Regions from separate parts of the Bacillus sp. PK3-067 genome, predicted to be linked through region 3. Evidence: a T-box and tRNA genes for the amino acid it is inferred to sense, from the RefSeq annotation. Region 3 holds a T-box; the other regions hold tRNA genes.
What was found. A T-box is a leader RNA that pairs with one kind of tRNA and senses whether it is charged. The one in region 3 lies ahead of metG (methionine--tRNA ligase), so its partner is inferred to be a tRNA-Met.
Positions count from the first base shown of each region.

Region 1: it encodes a tRNA-Met, which carries the amino acid that the T-box ahead of metG (methionine--tRNA ligase) is inferred to sense. The anticodon was not compared.
Region 2: it encodes a tRNA-Met, which carries the amino acid that the T-box ahead of metG (methionine--tRNA ligase) is inferred to sense. The anticodon was not compared.

Region 1 covers NZ_CP096490.1:4,831,620-4,838,718, reverse strand. The annotation lists rRNA gene M1D73_RS25045 (23S ribosomal RNA) at 1-37, shown strand, start outside; rRNA gene rrf (5S ribosomal RNA) at 139-254, shown strand; tRNA gene M1D73_RS25035 (tRNA-Val) at 259-334, shown strand; tRNA gene M1D73_RS25030 (tRNA-Thr) at 339-414, shown strand; tRNA gene M1D73_RS25025 (tRNA-His) at 424-499, shown strand; tRNA gene M1D73_RS25020 (tRNA-Leu) at 522-602, shown strand; tRNA gene M1D73_RS25015 (tRNA-Gly) at 632-706, shown strand; tRNA gene M1D73_RS25010 (tRNA-Leu) at 723-811, shown strand; tRNA gene M1D73_RS25005 (tRNA-Arg) at 815-888, shown strand; tRNA gene M1D73_RS25000 (tRNA-Pro) at 899-972, shown strand; tRNA gene M1D73_RS24995 (tRNA-Ala) at 989-1,061, shown strand; tRNA gene M1D73_RS24990 (tRNA-Met) at 1,082-1,158, shown strand; tRNA gene M1D73_RS24985 (tRNA-Ile) at 1,163-1,239, shown strand; tRNA gene M1D73_RS24980 (tRNA-Ser) at 1,257-1,349, shown strand; tRNA gene M1D73_RS24975 (tRNA-Met) at 1,377-1,453, shown strand; tRNA gene M1D73_RS24970 (tRNA-Asp) at 1,457-1,532, shown strand; tRNA gene M1D73_RS24965 (tRNA-Phe) at 1,545-1,620, shown strand; tRNA gene M1D73_RS24960 (tRNA-Thr) at 1,635-1,710, shown strand; tRNA gene M1D73_RS24955 (tRNA-Lys) at 1,721-1,796, shown strand; tRNA gene M1D73_RS24950 (tRNA-Gly) at 1,810-1,880, shown strand; tRNA gene M1D73_RS24945 (tRNA-Ile) at 1,891-1,967, shown strand; tRNA gene M1D73_RS24940 (tRNA-Asn) at 1,975-2,049, shown strand; tRNA gene M1D73_RS24935 (tRNA-Ser) at 2,057-2,147, shown strand; tRNA gene M1D73_RS24930 (tRNA-Glu) at 2,153-2,224, shown strand; gene M1D73_RS24925 (L-lactate dehydrogenase) at 2,973-3,917, shown strand; gene M1D73_RS24920 (S8 family serine peptidase) at 4,140-7,099, opposite strand, start outside.
Region 2 covers NZ_CP096490.1:523,544-530,642, forward strand. The annotation lists rRNA gene M1D73_RS02715 (23S ribosomal RNA) at 1-1,545, shown strand, start outside; rRNA gene rrf (5S ribosomal RNA) at 1,646-1,761, shown strand; tRNA gene M1D73_RS02725 (tRNA-Asn) at 1,770-1,844, shown strand; tRNA gene M1D73_RS02730 (tRNA-Ser) at 1,847-1,938, shown strand; tRNA gene M1D73_RS02735 (tRNA-Glu) at 1,956-2,030, shown strand; tRNA gene M1D73_RS02740 (tRNA-Val) at 2,035-2,110, shown strand; tRNA gene M1D73_RS02745 (tRNA-Met) at 2,137-2,213, shown strand; tRNA gene M1D73_RS02750 (tRNA-Asp) at 2,217-2,292, shown strand; tRNA gene M1D73_RS02755 (tRNA-Phe) at 2,302-2,377, shown strand; tRNA gene M1D73_RS02760 (tRNA-Thr) at 2,396-2,471, shown strand; tRNA gene M1D73_RS02765 (tRNA-Tyr) at 2,482-2,565, shown strand; tRNA gene M1D73_RS02770 (tRNA-Trp) at 2,573-2,646, shown strand; tRNA gene M1D73_RS02775 (tRNA-His) at 2,666-2,741, shown strand; tRNA gene M1D73_RS02780 (tRNA-Gln) at 2,805-2,879, shown strand; tRNA gene M1D73_RS02785 (tRNA-Gly) at 2,885-2,959, shown strand; tRNA gene M1D73_RS02790 (tRNA-Cys) at 2,974-3,044, shown strand; tRNA gene M1D73_RS02795 (tRNA-Leu) at 3,055-3,136, shown strand; gene M1D73_RS02800 (DUF3884 family protein) at 3,347-3,667, opposite strand; gene M1D73_RS02805 (YebC/PmpR family DNA-binding transcriptional regulator) at 4,019-4,738, shown strand; gene M1D73_RS02810 (NUDIX hydrolase) at 4,885-5,346, shown strand; gene M1D73_RS02815 (transglycosylase domain-containing protein) at 5,840-6,616, shown strand; gene M1D73_RS02820 (DsbA family protein) at 6,804-7,099, shown strand, end outside.
Region 3 covers NZ_CP096490.1:4,975,267-4,982,365, forward strand. The annotation lists gene metG (methionine--tRNA ligase) at 1-1,567, opposite strand, end outside; T-box leader at 1,618-1,888, opposite strand; gene M1D73_RS25775 (class I SAM-dependent methyltransferase) at 2,003-2,821, shown strand; gene M1D73_RS25780 (methyl-accepting chemotaxis protein) at 3,236-4,930, shown strand; gene M1D73_RS25785 (methyl-accepting chemotaxis protein) at 5,144-6,835, shown strand; gene M1D73_RS25790 (metal-sulfur cluster assembly factor) at 6,956-7,099, shown strand, end outside.

The DNA of each region.
Region 1 (7,099 bases), 140 kb from region 3:
GAGCTGACGAATACTAATAGATCGAGGACTTAACCATATAATATGAAGCAATGTTATCTAGTTTTGAAAGAATATAAAAAACTTGTTGACTTTCGAAAGTAAATGAGTTACAATAATTCTTGTCTTAAATGAATACAGTCTGGTAATGATGGCAGAGAGGTCACACCCGTTCCCATACCGAACACGGAAGTTAAGCTCTCTAGCGCCGATGGTAGTTGGGACCTTGTCCCTGTGAGAGTAGGACGTTGCCAGACAAATGGAGGATTAGCTCAGCTGGGAGAGCACCTGCCTTACAAGCAGGGGGTCGGCGGTTCGATCCCGTCATCCTCCACCATTTAGCCGACTTAGCTCAATTGGTAGAGCAACTGACTTGTAATCAGTAGGTTGGGGGTTCAAGTCCTCTAGTCGGCACCAGAAATCATGGCGGTTGTGGCGAAGTGGTTAACGCACCGGATTGTGGCTCCGGCATTCGTGGGTTCGATTCCCATCAGTCGCCCCATTTTTCTTAAATAAATTAATATGCGGGTGTGGCGGAATTGGCAGACGCACCAGACTTAGGATCTGGCGCCTTTGGCGTGGGGGTTCGACTCCCTTCACCCGCACTTTTAATTAAATAACTCATACATGTCTTGCGGAAGTAGTTCAGTGGTAGAATACAACCTTGCCAAGGTTGGGGTCGCGGGTTCGAATCCCGTCTTCCGCTCCAATTTTCAATATGACATGCCGGGGTGGCGGAACAGGCAGACGCACAGGACTTAAAATCCTGCGGTGGGTGACCACCGTGCGGGTTCGACCCCCGCCCTCGGCACCATATGCGCCCGTAGCTCAATTGGATAGAGCGTTTGACTACGGATCAAGAGGTTAGGGGTTCGACTCCTCTCGGGCGCGCTTTTATTAACGGGAAGTGGCTCAGCTTGGTAGAGCACCTGGTTTGGGACCAGGGGGTCGCAGGTTCAAATCCTGTCTTCCCGATATTCCTAAAAAACATGGGGCCTTAGCTCAGCTGGGAGAGCGCCTGCCTTGCACGCAGGAGGTCAGCGGTTCGATCCCGCTAGGCTCCACTTAAATTAATATCATTTATGGCGGTGTAGCTCAGCTGGCTAGAGCGTACGGTTCATACCCGTGAGGTCGGGGGTTCGATCCCCTCCGCCGCTACCATAAAGGACCTTTAGCTCAGCTGGTTAGAGCAGACGGCTCATAACCGTCCGGTCGTAGGTTCGAGTCCTACAAGGTCCACCATTAGACGTATATATCTCGGAGGTATACCCAAGTTCGGCTGAAGGGATCGGTCTTGAAAACCGACAGGCGGCGAGAGTCGCGCGGGGGTTCGAATCCCTCTACCTCCTCCATTTTTTCTAAAGTAAATATTTTATCATCGCGGGGTGGAGCAGCACGGTAGCTCGTCGGGCTCATAACCCGAAGGTCGCAGGTTCAAATCCTGTCCCCGCAACCAAATGGTCCCGTGGTGTAGTGGTTAACATGCCTGCCTGTCACGCAGGAGATCGCCGGTTCGACCCCGGTCGGGACCGCCATTTTTACATAAAGGCTCGGTAGCTCAGTCGGTAGAGCAGAGGACTGAAAATCCTCGTGTCGGCGGTTCGATTCCGTCCCGAGCCACCATTTTGAAGTCGCAAGCCGACTTAGCTCAATTGGTAGAGCAACTGACTTGTAATCAGTAGGTTGGGGGTTCAAGTCCTCTAGTCGGCACCACTTTCAAAATGAGCCATTAGCTCAGTTGGTAGAGCATCTGACTTTTAATCAGAGGGTCGAAGGTTCGAGTCCTTCATGGCTCACCATTTACAATTTAATGCGGGTGTAGTTTAGTGGTAAAACAAGAGCCTTCCAAGCTCTGGTCGAGAGTTCGATTCTCTTCACCCGCTTTTCAATTATGGGCCTATAGCTCAGCTGGTTAGAGCGCACGCCTGATAAGCGTGAGGTCGATGGTTCGAGTCCATTTAGGCCCACCATAATTGTTCCGCAGTAGCTCAGTGGTAGAGCTATCGGCTGTTAACCGATCGGTCGTAGGTTCGAGTCCTACCTGCGGAGCCATATTTATAGAGAAGTACCCAAGTGGCTCAAGGGGCTCCCCTGCTAAGGGAGTAGATCGCGAACGCGGTGCGAGGGTTCGAATCCCTTCTTCTCTGCCAGAACTGGCCCGTTGGTCAAGTGGTTAAGACACCGCCCTTTCACGGCGGTAACACGGGTTCGAATCCCGTACGGGTCATACTAAAAGAGATAGCATAATCTGCTATCTCTTTTTTGTTGTATAAAAATGGACTTTGGATAGTCTGCTTTTTTATGCAATAGAAGAAATATGAAGTATTAGCTGTTGCAGTTGGGTACATAGAGAGCCGTAAATACAATCATGTTAATTATTTGGACCTGTATGAATATGAAGGAATTAACTTCAACTTGAACTTTTACCCCAGCTGTATGGCTGTAGCCTCCTACACTTGGAGAAACCGATGAAAAATGCATCTGGGAGCTACTGTGGAAAATAAATAATATATAGAAGAAGTTGCTTTCTCTCAATAGCTGTGATCTACTGAAGACAGTTTTTTTATGTTGTCAGTATTGTCGAGTTTTGTCGGTAAGTCGATATATTGCAAAAATCGCTGATATAATTTGAGTTACGATCGATAAATTTTAATAATCGCTGATATATTTGGAGTTACGGTCGATATATTCTAAAAATCGCTGGTATAATTTCACTTACCGACAAAAACCACAAGAAAATCCCTTTCACAATCTAAAGAGAACGCCTCCATTGAAATGGATTCCACACCTATTCCAATAACTTTACACTCTATGTGAAAAAGTTCACAAATAGGTCATAATTTGTGAATTAATTCACAATAATACGTGCTACAATATGAATGTAAAGAAGTTAAACAACATTAAATTAGTATTTTAATTAATTACTTAAACAATCATAAAAAAATATATGTGAACAATAGAGAGGGGAAATTACCATGAAAAAAGGTATCAATCGTGTAGTATTAGTAGGAACAGGAGCTGTAGGTTGTAGTTACGCTTACTCAATGATCAACCAAGGTGTAGCTGAAGAATTCGTATTAGTAGATGTTAATGAAGCAAAAGCAGAAGGGGAAGCAATGGACTTAAGCCATGCGGTACCATTCTCTCCATCACCAACAAAAGTTTGGAGCGGTAGCTATGCAGATTGTAAAGATGCAGATTTAGTTGTTATCACTGCTGGGTTACCACAAAAGCCAGGTGAAACTCGTTTAGACTTAGTTGAGAAAAATACAAAGATCTTTAAACAAATCGTTCGAGGCATTATGGATAGCGGATTCGATGGAATCTTCTTAATCGCAACTAACCCAGTTGATATTTTAACTTACGTAACTTGGAAAGAATCTGGTTTACCGAAAGAGCGCGTAATCGGTTCTGGTACTACTTTAGACTCTGCTCGTTTCCGTTACATGTTAGGTGACTACTTAGATGTAGATCCACGTAACGTTCATGCTTACATCGTTGGTGAACACGGTGACACTGAACTTCCAGTATGGAGCCACGCTACTATCGGTGTACAAAAATTAGAAACAATCTTAGCTAACAACGAACAGTACAAACAAGAAGACTTAGACAAAATCTTCGAAAACGTACGTGATGCAGCTTACCATATCATCGAGCGTAAAGGTGCAACTTACTACGGAATCGGTATGTCACTACTTCGTGTAACTAAAGCAATCTTAAACAACGAGAACAGCGTATTAACTGTATCTGCATACCTTGAAGGTCAATACGGCGAGAAAGATGCTTACGTAGGTGTTCCAGCTGTAATTAACCGCGAAGGTGTACGTGAAATTGTAGAACTTGAGCTAAATGAAGATGAAAAAGCGAAGTTCGCTCATTCTGTAAAAGTATTAAAAGAAACAATGGCACCAGTACTATAATAATTGCTAAATAGTTCAGGGTGGGAAACTGCTTCTTACCTCTGAACTTATATAATTTAATATAAATTCCTTTTCCGGTTTCCCTTGTATATCCCCAATATACCCCTTTTGCTGGATAAGGGTCGTTTATAGAAAAAGAGCACTCTATTTTACGTAGAGTGCTCTTTATTATTCCGCTATTTGCCGGGCAGTAAAACCTCAATTGATTAAAGTTTCACTTTATTATTTTTTAGGCGTTAATCCTAATTTCTTTAAAATATCTGCCAGTGTACCGCTTTTTGATTTTTCTACAGGTGTTTGTGATTTAGATGCATCTGGCCCTTTTTTCAAGAAGTTCTTTTCAACGAAGCGAATATCTTTTTCGTCGACAATACCATCTTTATTAAGATCTCCGTCTTTTACAGTTAGTCCTTTTTTACCATAGTTGCTAGCAATAATTTCAGCATCTTTAATATCGATTACCTTATCACCATTTACATCGCCGGCAAGGTTTTCGTCAGGTCTTGCATAATAATATTGGCCAAGCAACTTACCGTCTTTTTCAGTACCAAGTTTCGTTGTTAGGCGGCTTGTTAAATGTCCTGGCACCTCTACATATAAGTTATAGTCGCGTTTATTAACTGGAAGTCCATTTAGTTTGAAGTATCCGTATTTATCTAGTGAGCCTTCAAACTTATGACGGTAAGAATCAGTCGCATATACTTTTACGCCAAGCTTTGTATAATCGAACTTTTCATCTAAATATCCGCGTTCATTTAAGAATGCACCAGGTTTAATATTTCCTTCTACTAATGAGTTTAAGGACATAACTGAGAATGTTTGATCTTGAAGTACACGCATTCTATTTGGTTCTGATTCACCTTGTTTCCAGTAAACAAAAATTGGTGATTCTAATTGAGCGTTTGCTTCATAAAACTCATCATTTTCTACTTTGAACGTTACATCAATGAACGGGAAATCACCATCTAATCCAGCAAAATTTTTGTCATCGATAGCTCCGCCAACTGTAACAGAGCCTGCCTCTAGTTTCGGTTCATTTACTTTTGCGGTTACCCCTTTTTGGGAAAGTAGCTTTTCAAAAGCAGGATTAAATTTCGCATTTGCAAATTTGAAGTTCTTCTCTAGGAAGTTTACATTAAATTGCCCAGCAACAAATTGTTTTACGTGTTTCGCGTTTAGTGTTACTGTGAACTCGTCATTTTTATATAATTCTTTTTTATCGTAACTAGTTTTTGCATATTGAGCACCTTGCGGGATAAACCAGTAGTTATTTACACCGTTTGGATAGTCAGGACCTGCAGTTGCATAATCGAAAATATATACGCCTGTGTTCATTGGACCTTCCGTTCTGAAGGAGTCAGGTGTAATGCCAACTTTAAAGTCGCCATTTGCATTAATCGGTAAAAACTTATGCAAGTATGGAGAATAGTCATAGTACATAACGCCATTCGCTTCTTGCGTAATGTTTAATCCTTTTCCTTTTAAGTAATCAACGTTTGAATCGTATACATTTCCTTTAATCCATAGTGCTTTTTTGCCATCTTCTACTGTATAATTTTCTTCATTTAACTCGTAAATACCAGGTTTTAATCCAGTTAATTTCACTTCTGGTGGTGTATTATCAATTACAACATAATCACCTTTTACACGTGCTTTCCCAGCCTTATCATAACCGACAAACTCAATTGTGTAGTCTCCTTCTGGTAAGTTGATTTTCTCATTACCGATTGGTTTTGCAGGATCATTTGTAAAAGGATACACTTTTCCATTAAAGAATGAATCTAAGTAGTAATACACATCAGTTTTTAGGCCACTCGTGTTTAATGTTCCAATGAAGCCAAGAGCTTTATTTGTTTTGGAATCTTTTACGATAAGATCTAACGTTTCAAGTTCGCTGTTTAATTGGAATGCTCCGTGAACATACGATTCACCGTATGGATTGAATTTAGATGTATCAGTTGAAATTGCTTTTCTTGATAGTATTGCATTTTCAATACCAGGCTCTGATACACGAATAGAGAATGGGATTTGATATGTTTCTTCTTTATTTTTTGTGTTCGTAATATGAATGTACCCTTCATATCGGCCTTGTTTCACACCGGCTGGAACATTAATTTTTGCTTCAATTTCACCTGTTTTGCCAGCATCAAGAGTAATTGTTTCTGGAGCAGAGATTTTTACACCGTTTGCGACAGCATCGTTAATAGTAGACGATGCTGGTGTATAAGAAATTTCTGTTTTAAATTCTTTTTTCTCTTGTTTATTATGATTAGTTACTTTTATATTTCGTTTTTGTTCAAGAGCTTCACCGTCTTTTTGATAAAACTTACCGAATGCAATAGATCCAGTTTCTTCGGGTACTTCAATTACTTCATCATTTACAACAGTTTGTGTCGTATCTAATACTTTAAAGCTTGTTTCTGTACGAACGGCGTTGTAAGCATCTACTCGCCCAGCTCCAACTTCATATACGGAATATTTTTCTTTTAAATCATTAGCTGTGTTCATAAGAGACGCTTTTACATCGAACGGAGAGTAGTCTGGGTGTTCTTGTAAAATTAGAGCAGCAACGCCAGCGATATGAGGAGAAGCCATAGATGTTCCTTGCATACGCTCATAGGAAACAGCGTAGTTTTCACCCTCTTGCGGGTCGTTAATATATTCAGGAACTGTTGAAAGGATAGCGACACCAGGCGCTGTAATATCAGGCTTAATATCATCATTTGCTGTAACAGGACCGCGTGAGCTAAAGTCTGCAAGATGATCGCCTTCTGTTTGAATGTAATTAATTTCATCGAGAGTTAAGGAGGTGCTACCTTGTTCGATTTGAGCTTTTAGTTTTTCACCTTCTTCTTTCGTTAGGCGGAATGCTGGAATGTATTTTGTACTTTCGCCAACGTAGAAAGGAATTTCTCCATCCACATTGTTATAAATAATAACGGCTTTTGCACCTGCTTGTTTTGCATTAGCAATTTTTTCATCAAATGACAGTGTACCGCGTGCAACGAGAGCGATTTTTCCTTTTACATCTTTTTTACTAAACTCGTCAGGCGTACCAATTCCTACATATTCAATAGGTAAAGTTTGTCCCTTGAAATCTTCTATTTTATCAGTGAAGTTTTTGCCGAATAGAATTAGGTTAGGAAATTGTAATTGTCCAGCATGACCTGATAGTTTCGGTA
Region 2 (7,099 bases), 970 kb from region 3:
CAGGGTTAGTCAGGACCTAAGCCGAGGCCGACAGGCGTAGGCGATGGACAACAGGTTGATATTCCTGTACCACCTCTTTATCGTTTGAGCAATGGAGGGACGCAGAAGGATAGAAGAAGCGTGCGATTGGTTGTGCACGTCCAAGCAGTTAGGCTGATAAGTAGGCAAATCCGCTTATCGTAAAGGCTGAGCTGTGATGGGGAAGCTCCTTATGGAGCGAAGTCTTTGATTCCCCGCTGCCAAGAAAAGCTTCTAGCGAGATAAAAGGTGCCTGTACCGCAAACCGACACAGGTAGGCGAGGAGAGAATCCTAAGGTGTGCGAGAGAACTCTGGTTAAGGAACTCGGCAAAATGACCCCGTAACTTCGGGAGAAGGGGTGCTTTCTTAACGGAAAGCCGCAGTGAATAGGCCCAAGCGACTGTTTAGCAAAAACACAGCTCTCTGCGAAGCCGTAAGGCGAAGTATAGGGGGTGACACCTGCCCGGTGCTGGAAGGTTAAGGAGAGGGGTTAGCGTAAGCGAAGCTCTGAACTGAAGCCCCAGTAAACGGCGGCCGTAACTATAACGGTCCTAAGGTAGCGAAATTCCTTGTCGGGTAAGTTCCGACCCGCACGAAAGGTGTAACGATTTGGGCACTGTCTCAACCAGAGACTCGGTGAAATTATAGTACCTGTGAAGATGCAGGTTACCCGCGACAGGACGGAAAGACCCCGTGGAGCTTTACTGTAGCCTGATATTGAATTTTGGTACAGTTTGTACAGGATAGGCGGGAGCCATTGAAACCGGAGCGCTAGCTTCGGTGGAGGCGCTGGTGGGATACCGCCCTGACTGTATTGAAATTCTAACCTACGGGTCTTATCGACCCGGGAGACAGTGTCAGGTGGGCAGTTTGACTGGGGCGGTCGCCTCCTAAAGTGTAACGGAGGCGCCCAAAGGTTCCCTCAGAATGGTTGGAAATCATTCGTAGAGTGCAAAGGCATAAGGGAGCTTGACTGCGAGACCTACAAGTCGAGCAGGGACGAAAGTCGGGCTTAGTGATCCGGTGGTTCCGCATGGAAGGGCCATCGCTCAACGGATAAAAGCTACCCCGGGGATAACAGGCTTATCTCCCCCAAGAGTCCACATCGACGGGGAGGTTTGGCACCTCGATGTCGGCTCATCGCATCCTGGGGCTGTAGTCGGTCCCAAGGGTTGGGCTGTTCGCCCATTAAAGCGGTACGCGAGCTGGGTTCAGAACGTCGTGAGACAGTTCGGTCCCTATCCGTCGTGGGCGTAGGAAATTTGAGAGGAGCTGTCCTTAGTACGAGAGGACCGGGATGGACGCACCGCTGGTGTACCAGTTGTTCTGCCAAGGGCATAGCTGGGTAGCTATGTGCGGAAGGGATAAGTGCTGAAAGCATCTAAGCATGAAGCCCCCCTCAAGATGAGATTTCCCATAGCGTAAGCTAGTAAGATCCCTGAAAGATGATCAGGTTGATAGGTTCGAGGTGGAAGCATGGTGACATGTGGAGCTGACGAATACTAATAGATCGAGGACTTAACCATATAATATGTAGCAATGTTATCTAGTTTTGAGAGAACATAAAAAACTTGTTGACTTTTAAAGTAAATAAGTTATAATAATGATTGTCTCAAAAGAATAATGTCTGGTAATGATGGCAGAGAGGTCACACCCGTTCCCATACCGAACACGGAAGTTAAGCTCTCTAGCGCCGATGGTAGTTGGGACCTTGTCCCTGTGAGAGTAGGACGTTGCCAGGCAATATTATTCCGCAGTAGCTCAGCGGTAGAGCTATCGGCTGTTAACCGATCGGTCGTAGGTTCGATTCCTACCTGCGGAGCCATTGGAGAGCTGTCCGAGTTGGCCGAAGGAGCACGATTGGAAATCGTGTATACGTCACAAGCGTATCAAGGGTTCGAATCCCTTGCTCTCCGCCATAGGATTTATAATATTTGGCCCGTTGGTCAAGTGGTTAAGACACCGCCCTTTCACGGCGGTAACACGGGTTCGAATCCCGTACGGGTCACCACTTTGGAGGATTAGCTCAGCTGGGAGAGCACCTGCCTTACAAGCAGGGGGTCGGCGGTTCGATCCCGTCATCCTCCACCATATAAATTTTATATGAATAGTATTATCGCGGGGTGGAGCAGCACGGTAGCTCGTCGGGCTCATAACCCGAAGGTCGCAGGTTCAAATCCTGTCCCCGCAACCAAATGGTCCCGTGGTGTAGTGGTTAACATGCCTGCCTGTCACGCAGGAGATCGCCGGTTCGACCCCGGTCGGGACCGCCATTTTAATAAGGCTCGGTAGCTCAGTCGGTAGAGCAGAGGACTGAAAATCCTCGTGTCGGCGGTTCGATTCCGTCCCGAGCCACCATTTATTTTAATAAAATACGCCGGCTTAGCTCAATTGGTAGAGCAACTGACTTGTAATCAGTAGGTTGGGGGTTCAAGTCCTCTAGCCGGCACCATGTAAGTTTCGGAGGGGTAGCGAAGTGGCTAAACGCGGCGGACTGTAAATCCGCTCCTTCGGGTTCGGCAGTTCGAATCTGCCCCCCTCCACCATTTACATAGGGGCATAGTTTAAAGGTAGAACTGAGGTCTCCAAAACCTCCAGTGTGGGTTCGATTCCTACTGCCCCTGCCAAATATATTTACACAACATGGCGGTTGTGGCGAAGTGGTTAACGCACCGGATTGTGGCTCCGGCATTCGTGGGTTCGATTCCCATCAGTCGCCCCATTTTTATTTTAAAAATTACAAATAATCTAATGGATACTTACATATAATTAAGTAAGAATTCGATGGGCTATAGCCAAGCGGTAAGGCAACGGACTTTGACTCCGTCATGCGCTGGTTCGAATCCAGCTAGCCCAGCCATTTTTGCGGAAGTAGTTCAGTGGTAGAATACAACCTTGCCAAGGTTGGGGTCGCGGGTTCGAATCCCGTCTTCCGCTCCAATAAAATTTAATATGGCGGCATAGCCAAGTGGTAAGGCAGAGGTCTGCAAAACCTTTATCACCGGTTCAAATCCGGTTGCCGCCTTTTCTTTTGTGCCGATGTGGCGGAATTGGCAGACGCGCACGACTCAAAATCGTGTTCCTTCGGGAGTGTCGGTTCGACCCCGACCATCGGTATCATGAACGGCGTAATAAAAGACTCTACACCAAATGTGTAGAGTCTTTTTATGTTTTCATCATACTATAAAATAAGCAAAAATGGTGTGTTGGTGAAATGGTTATAAATGATTAAGGTAAACTTATTCATTTAGTACATGCGATACAGTTGGGGAAAGCTACAAAACAATAAAGGGATAAATTTTTATCCCTTTATATAATTTCATTATTTTATAGAGAATTTCTCCAACCTGGTGACATGAAGTTAAATCCGACGCCACCAGTAGATATTAGTACATGATCAGCTGTTAATTTCGTAATTTCTAAGAACTTCTTTTCAAACTCTTCTCTGTTGTATTTGTACATAGTTGAGTGGCATGACCACATGTGCGTTGAAGTACTCAACCAGTCTCCTAATTCCTTTAATTCAGGAAACGACTCAAATCGAATTGGTTCATCTAATTTCATGAATCTCACTTGATAGATAGTTGGGTTTAACTTCTCTCCTATTCCTTTAAAAGCATGTGATTTTTTGTCTTTGGAATGTGTCATAATTCACCCTCCATCTTTTCTTCAAATTTTTTCCTATTTTTATTATACAACAATAGAAAACAATTATGGGAATAATATGGAAATCTTTATTGGCAATATAAAAAGACTGTAACAGAAATGTTAGAGTCTTTTTGTTAAATTATACTATGTGCTTCTAAAATTCGTAATAAACGTAGGAATTCATGTATAATATAACTTGTCGAAAGAACAAAATGATAGTGATTTATATTATGTCTGTAATATGAATCAAAAATGAACTTTTTATATTTCTTTTAAAAATGTGTTGAACACACATTATATTTCATATTAATATTTTTATGTAGATTTAAAACGGGAAAGAGAGTGGAAAGTATGGGCCGTAAATGGAACAATATTAAAGACAAAAAAGCATCAAAAGATGCAAATACAAGCCGTATATACGCGAAATTTGGGCGTGAAATTTATGTGGCAGCAAAACAAGGCGAGCCAGATCCAGAATCAAACCAAGCACTAAGAGTTGTATTAGAGCGTGCGAAAACATACAATGTTCCAAGAACAATTATTGATCGTGCAGTTGAAAAAGCAAAAGGCGGTTCAGAAGAAAATTATGACGAGCTTCGTTATGAAGGATTCGGACCAAATGGAGCTATGGTTATTGTAGATACACTTACAAATAACGTAAACCGTACTGCAGCAGATGTACGAGCTGCATTTAGCAAAAATAGTGGTAATATGGGTGTGAACGGTTCTGTAGCTTACATGTTTGATGCGACAGCTGTTATCGGCCTTGAAGGTAAAACATCAGATGAAGTTCTTGAAATTTTAATGGAAGCAGATGTAGATGCACGTGACATTCTAGAAGAAGAAGATTCTGTTATCGTGTATGCTGAACCAGATCAATTTCATGCAGTACAATCTGCACTTAAAGGTGCTGGCGTTGAGGAGTTTACAGTTGCAGAATTAACAATGCTTGCACAAAGTGATGTAACACTTCCTGAAGATGCTCAAGCACAATTTGAGAAAATGGTTGATGCATTAGAAGATTTAGAAGATGTTCAACAAGTTTATCACAACGTAGACTTAGGAGAGTAATACGATAGATGACCCTTTTCGCTTAGCGGATAGGGTCTTTTTTATGAAGTTAATTAAGGTGATGAAGTATTAAAGGTATTTTGTTGTAGGTAGGGAATATGATTATAGGGATATATAAAATATTCATTATCTCTAGGAGGCTTAATATGGAACATAAGACACCAAAGCATATCGTTGCTGTAGCCGGTTATTTAACAAATGGAAAAAATGAAGTGTTATTAACAAAAGTGCACTGGCGAGCTGATACGTGGGAGTTGCCAGGAGGACAGGTAGAAGAAGGCGAAGCGCTCGATCAAGCTGTCTGTAGGGAAATAAAAGAGGAAACAGGGTTAACGGTGAAGCCTATCGGAATTACAGGCGTTTATTATAATACTTCTATGCATATTCTAGCTGTTGTTTTTAAAGTAGCATATATAAGTGGTGAAATAAAAATTCAACCTGAAGAAATACAAGAGGCTAAATTTGTTGAGTTAAATGAAGAGAACATAGATGAGTATATAACGCGTCCTCATATGAAATCCAGAACGCTTGATGCAATGAGAGCAACACATTTTATTCCGTATGAAACGTGGGAAGTACAGCCGTATAATTTAATAGGAAGATTGTAAAGAAAAGAGTAGCCGATTTGAGATACATTCGAATCACTACTCTTTTTTTGTATACTGTTTAAGAAAAAGGTCAAAATAATAATAGCACTAGTATTGATTCAGGGAACGTTTGTTCTGTATAATAAATCTATATGTTATATACATTTAGATTACTAGATAGTCAAAAGTATATATATTTGTAGATGATATAATTAAAGTGTAAAGTGAAAATATAATAGTCTTAAGGGTTTCTCTTTTATTGGTTATTCGTACTTTAACATAACCTATATTCAATATTTCAGATGAATAGTAGATAAAAAAAGACTGTGATACAATACTTTTTTATCCAACTATTTGCTGGGCAGTAAGCTTGATTAATGAGGGCCGATTAAAGTTTCACTTTATACCTTACAATGATGTAAGGTACGTGTAAGAGAAATCGATGGGATATTTTTTTACAACAATGTATTCTTAAAGTAAGAGTTATATGCTGTGTGGAAAAGAGGTGTTCAAGATGAAAGAACGAGTATTATCTAGGGTGAACTATCATCAAAAAGTTGCATTAAATCCAATGACTAAACTTTTTTATAAAGCCATTATATTATTATTATTGTTAAGTTGTACGTTATTATTCATTGGAAATGTAATGATTGAGAAAAGTGATATTAGTAAATTACATGTACCGGCTAAGTTAGAGGTGCCAGAATCATTAACACATGCATTTATTGCGACAGAAGATAAAAGATTTTATCATCATAACGGTTTAGATTATATAGCAATTATTAGGGCATCTGTTGAGAATATAAAGGCTGGTGGTGTCGTGCAAGGAGGAAGTACAATTACACAGCAGCTATCTAAAAATGCCTTTTTAACGAATGAACGTACATTTTCTCGGAAGTGGAAAGAGATTTTTTATACGAAAAAAATTGAACGCACATTTACGAAGGATGAAATATTAAAATTATATGTAAGTAATATTTATTATGGAGAAGGAGCATGGGGAATTGAAAAAGCAGCAAACCTTTACTTCGGTAAAAAGGTGAACCAATTAACGTTGGCTGAAAGTGCAATGATGGCTGCTGTAGTAAAAGCACCTGCTTATTACTCACCTGCCCAAAATTATGATAAAGCAGTAGAGAGACGTAATGTCGTTTTGAGACTAATGGAGAAAGAAGGCTATATAAGCCATGATGAGTATGTTCAAGCAGTTAGTGAGAAATTGGTAATTCGTCATGATATAAAAATAGAGCAGTCGATGTTAAATAGCGCGCGTAAAAAAGCAGTAAGTTAAGAGAAGTTCCTATAGAGGAGCTTCTTTTTTTGAATAAATTGTGACAAATTGTGACACAATATCGTCACAATTATTGTGTTTTTGTAATTTATGTGAGCGTGTTCATTGCGTGACGTATATAAGTGTTGATATTATGTGTATTGTGTACAATGCTGTATACAGAATATGAATTTAAAGAGGAATGTATATGAAATCAAATAAACTCATGGCTCTTGGTATAGTTTTTTCTATCGCAGTATTGATTGTAATTGGAACAATTGCGTATAGCATCATAAATGACAAAAAAGATAAAGGGAATGAGATGTTTGCTTATTCTACGCAACAATCTTTAGGGAAAGATGATGCTCCAGTTAAGGTAGTTGAATTTGGAGACTTTAAATGTCCTGCTTGTCGTACTTGGGATGTAACAGTATTACCTCGATTAAAAGAAGAGTATATTGATAAAGGCAAAGTGCAGTTATATTTTATTAACTTCCCATTTAT
Region 3 (7,099 bases):
ATGGCTGTACGCTATCAATTCTACTTGGCAACGTATTTTGCGGTTCCCAATTTCGTTTCACAATCGACAATGTGTTTCGAACTCTTTCACTTGAAAATGGTAAAAACGGTTCAAGGAGATTTGCAAAATTAGCGATAAGATACACACAGTTATAAATCGTTTCTTCACATGAAACTGGATCATCTTCTCTTTGTTTCCAAGGCTGCTTTTCATCAAAGTATTTATTTGCAAAACGTACTGCATCAAATATTGTTTCTAGCGCCACCTTAAATTTAGTTTGCTCAATCGCCTCTCCTACACGCTTATATAATCCTTCTACTTTATCTTTCAGCTCTACCTCAATACTTCCCTTCGGCACGATACCACCATAATATTTTTCGATAAACTTTAATGTCCGGTTCACAAAGTTCCCGTATGCACCTAATAATTCACTATTATGACTGTAAATAAATTCCCGCCATGAAAAATCAGTATCGCGATTTTCTGGTGCGTTGACGGTTAAAAAGTAACGAATAGAATCTGGATCATAGCGTTCTAATATGTCAGGCACCCATACTGCCCAGTTTTTACTTGTAGATAATTTTCTTTTTTCAACTGTTAAATATTCATTCGAAACGATATGACGCGGGATTGCTTCCTCCCCTATTCCAAGTAATACCGCTGGCCAAATGACGGAATGAAACGGAATATTATCCTTTCCGTGCACATAATATGTTTTCGCTTCGCTATCCCAAAACTCTTGATCATCTTTCCCTGTTTCTTCAGCCCAATGTTTACTCGCTGAATAATAGCCTGTCACTGCTTCAATCCATACGTAAATTTTCTTATCTTCATACCCTTCTACTGGAATTGGTACCCCAATTGGTAAATCACGTGATACGGCCCTATCTAGTAATCCTTCCTTTACATATCTCTCTGTTAGTTGAATCGCATTGTCGCGCCATGTCCCTGTTTGCTTGGCAATTTCTACAGCCCTTTTAATTTGCTCCTGAAATGTATGCAATGCGAAATAGAAATGCTCTGTTTCCTGTACAGATGGTGTACTACCACATAACTTACATTTCTTTTCTAACAAATCGAGTGGATCTAAAATAGCAGAACACGCATCGCATTGATCTCCTCTTGCTGCTTCATGGCAATGTGGACATATTCCTTCTACATAACGATCCGGTAAAAACTGCGTACACGTTTCACAATACGCTTGTTCCACTATTTTTTTATAAATATGTCCTTCTTCTAATAAACGTAAAAAAACATTTTGAACCGTTTCATGATGGTGCTCACTATCTGTACGTGTATAGCAATCATAAGTAAAACCAAGGCTACGAAAACATCGCTGGAACTCTTCATGATACTGATCAGCAATTTCCTTCGCCGTCACACCTTCTTGTTTTGCCCTAATTGCAATCGGTGTTCCATTACAATCACTTCCTGAAACATACAGCACATTCTCACCTTTTGACCGGTAATAACGTGCTAAAATATCTCCAGGTAATAAACTCGCAATATGACCAAGATGTAATGAACCATTCGCATACGGCCAAGCGCCCCCAATAAAAATACTCATCTTACATTCCTCCTTTAAAATATAAAAAGCCCCGCCCCTATCTTAAAAAAGATAAGGGCGGGGCTGTATAAACAGTCGCGGTACCACCTTATTTCGCCAATCACTCACATAATTAGCCTTAACAAGTACGGAGCTCTATGCTCTTATACTGTGGTTTTGATAACGAGTACCAACTCTCGTCGCCGCCTACTATTATCATTTGATAAGTTCAGGACGAAGCTCAAAGGCCATTGTTCAAATGAATATTCTTGCTTCTTCTCAGCTACCGAAGCTCTCTGGAAAGAATGTGTTCATCCTACTTTTCCTTTTCAACGCTTTTACGTATAACAAGTATTGTACGACTTAATCACAGAAAAATCAAACTTTTATCTAGAACGAAAAGGAAATCCCATCCTCCCGCAGAATACCTATACGTTCACAAAAGGAGTGATAACATTGAACCAAAAACAACTAAGCGCTATAAATGAAAAAAGCTGGAATACAGCTGCTTATGAAGCTTGGACGAATCGCCATGGGGCACCGGAGGATTATGCGAAAAAAATTATGGAAGATCCCACACGCGAAGTAGCACATTATTTACCTTATATACAATCTCCAAAAGGAAAACGTATTATTAACTTACTCGGCTCAAAAGGAAATAAAGCTGTCGCACTTGCCCTTTTAGGCTCTGACGTAACAGTTGTTGATATTTCAGCAAGTAATGCAAAATATGCAAATGAACTTGCGGACGCAGCAGGTGTCTCTATCCAGTATGTCGTTTCTGATGTATTAAATGTGCAGCTCTCCGAATCATTTGATATCGTATTGCTGGAACTTGGTGTACTCCATTACTTTCTAGATTTAAAACCACTCTTTCAAAAAATTGCTACTTTACTTAAGCGAGATGGAATGCTTATCCTTCGTGACTATCATCCTGTTTACACGAAATTATTAGGAGTCGACCACCCATCATTTCAGGCCAATGGAAATTATTTCGATGAAGAATTAATTGAAGATGATGTTGCTTATAGCATCCTTCTTACAGAAGCACAGAAAGAATCGCTACCTAAAACAACCATCCGTCGCTGGACGCTAGGAGAAATCATTACAACACTTGCGGAAGAACGTTTTAAAATCGAAAAACTAGTTGAAGAACATGGATCTCATCAAAGATGGGTCTTTCCTTCTACTGCACCAGAAGGAATCGAAGAACGTATCCCTGGTCTATATACAATAATTGCGACAGCATGCAAAAAAGGATCCCTTCACGGATAGGATCCTTTTTGCATGCTCACGCATATAAGTTGAGGTTGGAGATTACCATAATTCTGTAGAATAGGACACAAGATATTTCAACATTTCGTCTCTGACTTACGTCGTCAAAAAGGGGTATGACCAACATAACGAAGAGTAATGTTTTTAGTTGATACTGATAATCGTTATCAACTAATTAGAAGTATACATGATGTCATTTCAAATTTCAATAGCATTTCTAATATTTATTTATGAATTTTATGATATGCAAATGTATACATTTTAAGAACTTTTTCTAATACTAATCTGACTCCTTCCATTATCTGCTATAATTTTCATTGAACAGATTAATAACTTCATAATAATGTTTTTATTAATTTCGTTTTAAATATCTATAAATCATAATAAACAGTTTAAATGAGGGTAGGGGTAACGATGAAATATGTTAGTATTCGAAAAAAACTACTGTTCACACTCTTAAGCATTTCTTCTTTATTTAGTATTGCTCTTATTGTTATTCTTTCATTCGCCATGAATCAAGCAAGTGAAATCGAAACGTTAAAAAATGATGTATCAAAAAGAGCGACGATTTTAAAAGAACGTGGCGATTGGTTCCAAGCACAAGTTGCTGGTTTACAAGAATATTTGCTATCACATGATCAAAAAGGATTAGATAAGTTCAATCGAGAAGGGAAAAAATTAGCTGATACTAGAGAGAAAGTAACAAGTGACAAGAAGCTCCCAGAAGGAATGAAAGAAGCTATTTTAATGGGTGGAAAATGGCGTAGCGTCATAGATAATGAGGTACTACCTCTTGCGCGTGAAGGAAAATGGGACGAAGCATCCAAAATTGCTTTATCACAAACAGATTATGTAAATGATCTTTTAGGTCGTTTTAATAAATATACAAATGAAGAGAATGAGAAACGTGACGCATTAATTGCTGATGTCGAGTCTTCTTCATCACTTATTCAATATATTATTTTCTTCTCACTTATTACATGTACATTAACGTCTATCTTATTAGCATGGTGGTTCTCTGGTAAACTCGTTAAACCAATTCGACAAATTGATGAGAAGTTAAAAGAATTAGCTTCTCAAGACGGAGATTTAACGGCTAGATTACACGTAACAAGTAAAGATGAAATTGGTGACATTGCAAATTCCTTTAATCAAATGCTCACTAACTTACAGCATATAATAAAACAAGTTCAACAAACATCAACAAGTGTAAAAGAAGCTTCCGAAAATGTATTTATCGAAACAACCGCTTCTATGGAAAATACCGCAAGAACCCAAGAAACTATGAATGCTCTTGAACACAATATTCGTTCACAAGTTTCTAGCATTGAAGAAAGTTCAACCGCAATGGATGACATGGCAACGAGTGTTCAGCGTATCGCTGAGTCCGCCTCTTCTGTTACTAGTTTAGCTGTCACAACTTCAGAAAAAGCAGATGATGGGAATAAAGTCATTGAGAAATCTATTACACAAATGCATACAATTAACGAAGCTGTTAACGCTACATCACAAGTAGTTGAGCGACTCATTACACATACAAATCATATTGATACTGCACTTCAATCTATTTCGAATATCGCTGAGCAAACAAATTTGCTCGCTTTAAATGCTTCTATTGAAGCAGCTCGTGCTGGTGAACACGGCAAAGGATTCGCTGTTGTTGCCGATGAAGTTCGAAAACTTGCTGAACAATCTCAACTAGCCGCAACTGACATTAACCATTTACTTCATCAAATTCAAGCTGATACAAAAATAGCAAATGATATGATGACACAAGGTCAAGCAGAAGCTTCTGAAGGAATTACGGTTATTCGTACCGCCGGATCTTCATTCTCAGAAATTGTTAACCACATTAACAAAGTCTCTACACAAATGCAAGAAATGTCTGCAACTGCTGAAGAGATGGCTGCAAGCTCTGAAGAAATGAACGCAGCTTTAAATAATATCGCTTCTATTTCAAACGAAGTTGCTGCAGAAACATCACAAACAGCGCATTCGGCTGGTGATCAAGTAAACAAAATGAGTATCGTGGCTAACAAATCATCTGAAATGAAAACAATCGTACAAGAACTTGAAGTTCTCGTCTCTCATTTCAAAACAAACGCTTAAAGTGAAAATGACACGAGCTCAAAGGTATAGGAATGAAAGTTTTACAGTCTCTCTTTTTTCACTTTAAAATATCTCTTTCTATCTCTCATTCCGTCTGCTATAATTCCTAAAGGAAATAAGAAAGCTTTATTCCAACTGGAGTAAAGCTTTCTTTCAATTTTTTACATTTATTAATTCTAATACTAAGATTTCACAAAGGAGGCTTTTAATTATATGAATTTTGTAAGTATCAGAAAAAAACTTATGTTCATGATGGGAACGATTTGCGCTTTATTTGGTGTCGCCTTAGCATTTATTTTATTTTTTGCTATCGACCAATCTCGTAAAGCTGAAACATTACAAAAAGAAATTTCTCCACTGGCAACAGAATTGAAAGAGCGTGGAGACGCTTATCAAGTACAGCTCTCTGCTTTAAGAGGTTATTTACTACAACATGATCAAGTCGAATTAGACAAGTTTAATGAGATGAGTAAACGTCTTGAGGATTCAAAAGATAAACTTCTTTCTAATCCAAATCTTTCTTCGTCCGTAAAAAGCACAATGGAATTAGGGTCTACTTGGAGAAAGTTCATTGAAGAAAAAGTATTCACTCTTGCAAAAGAACAAAAATGGGAAGAAGCTTTACAAGTAGCTTCTTCAGAAAACGGAACGGTCTATAAAGTAATTGGTGACTTCACAAATTACAGTAATGAACAAGCTAAATTACGTGAACAATCTATTGAAAAAATTGATCAATCTGCACTCTTAATCGAATATGTTATTTTCTTATCACTTGTTGTATGTATTATCGTTGCAATTATTCTTGCATGGTGGTTCTCTGGTAAACTGGTGAAACCAATTCAACAAATTGACACGAAACTAAAAGAATTGGCCTCTCAAGAAGGTGACTTAACGGCACGTCTACAAGTAAATAGCAACGATGAAATAGGTGCTATCGCAACATCATTTAATAAAATGTTAGAAAACCTACAACATATTATTAATCGTGTTCAAAAAACATCAGTGGAAGTACAAACCGCTTCTGAAAATATGCTAGAAAAAACGAATACATCACGTGAGGCGACATTAAGAGTCCAAAGCTCGATGTCCAACTTAAATGCAAGTATTCAATCACAAACTTCTAGTATGGAAGAAAGTTCAACTGCAATGGATGATATGGCAGTAAGTGTTCAGCGCATTGCTGAATCTGCTTCATCTGTAGCGGAACTTGCTGTTGCCACATCTGAACATGCTAGCGATGGCAGTACCGTTATCCAAAAATCTGTTTCACAAATGACAACAATACACGAAGCTGTAAATGCTACGTCAGAAGTGGTTGAACGTCTAATCACTCATACGAAATATATTGATACTGCTGTACAATCTATTTCTAATATTGCTGAGCAAACAAACTTACTTGCTTTAAATGCTTCTATTGAGGCAGCTCGTGCTGGTGAGCAAGGAAAAGGATTTGCTGTCGTAGCTGACGAAGTTCGAAAACTTGCTGAACAATCTAAAACAGCTGCAACAGACATTAATCAATTACTACATCAAATTCAAAATGATACAGAAACTGCTAGCTCTATGATGTCTCAAGGCCGTTCTGAAGCATTTGAAGGCATTAATGTTATTCGTGAAGCTGGTACTTCTTTCTCAACAATTGTAGAACAAGTAAATAAAGTATCTACTCAAATGCAAGATATATCAGCAACTGCTGAAGAAATGGCTGCAAGTGCTGAAGAAATGAACGCTTCACTTAATAACATCGCTTCTATCTCTACTGAAGTATCGAGCGAAACTGCCGCAACGGCACAATCTGCTGAACAGAAAGTTATTGTTATGAATGAAATGACAGTAACTGCTAGAAAAATGAAACAAACAGTTGAAGAGTTAGATCAACTCGTATCTCATTTTAAAACAGAATAGATGTTCAAAAAATATCCCTTCTTTGAAAGAGGGATATTTTTTTGAGCTCATTTCCTGCACATTATGCTCATTTCCGTTATAATGAGAATCGATATCATTAAAGTGTAGGAGGGGCTGCTTATGTCACAAGAAGCATTTGAAAATAAATTACTTGCCAATTTAGAGGCTGTTATTGACCCTGAACTAGGTGTTGATATCGTTAATCTTGGATTAGTTTATGATGTTACAGCAGATGAAAATAATAATGCTGTCATTACGATGACT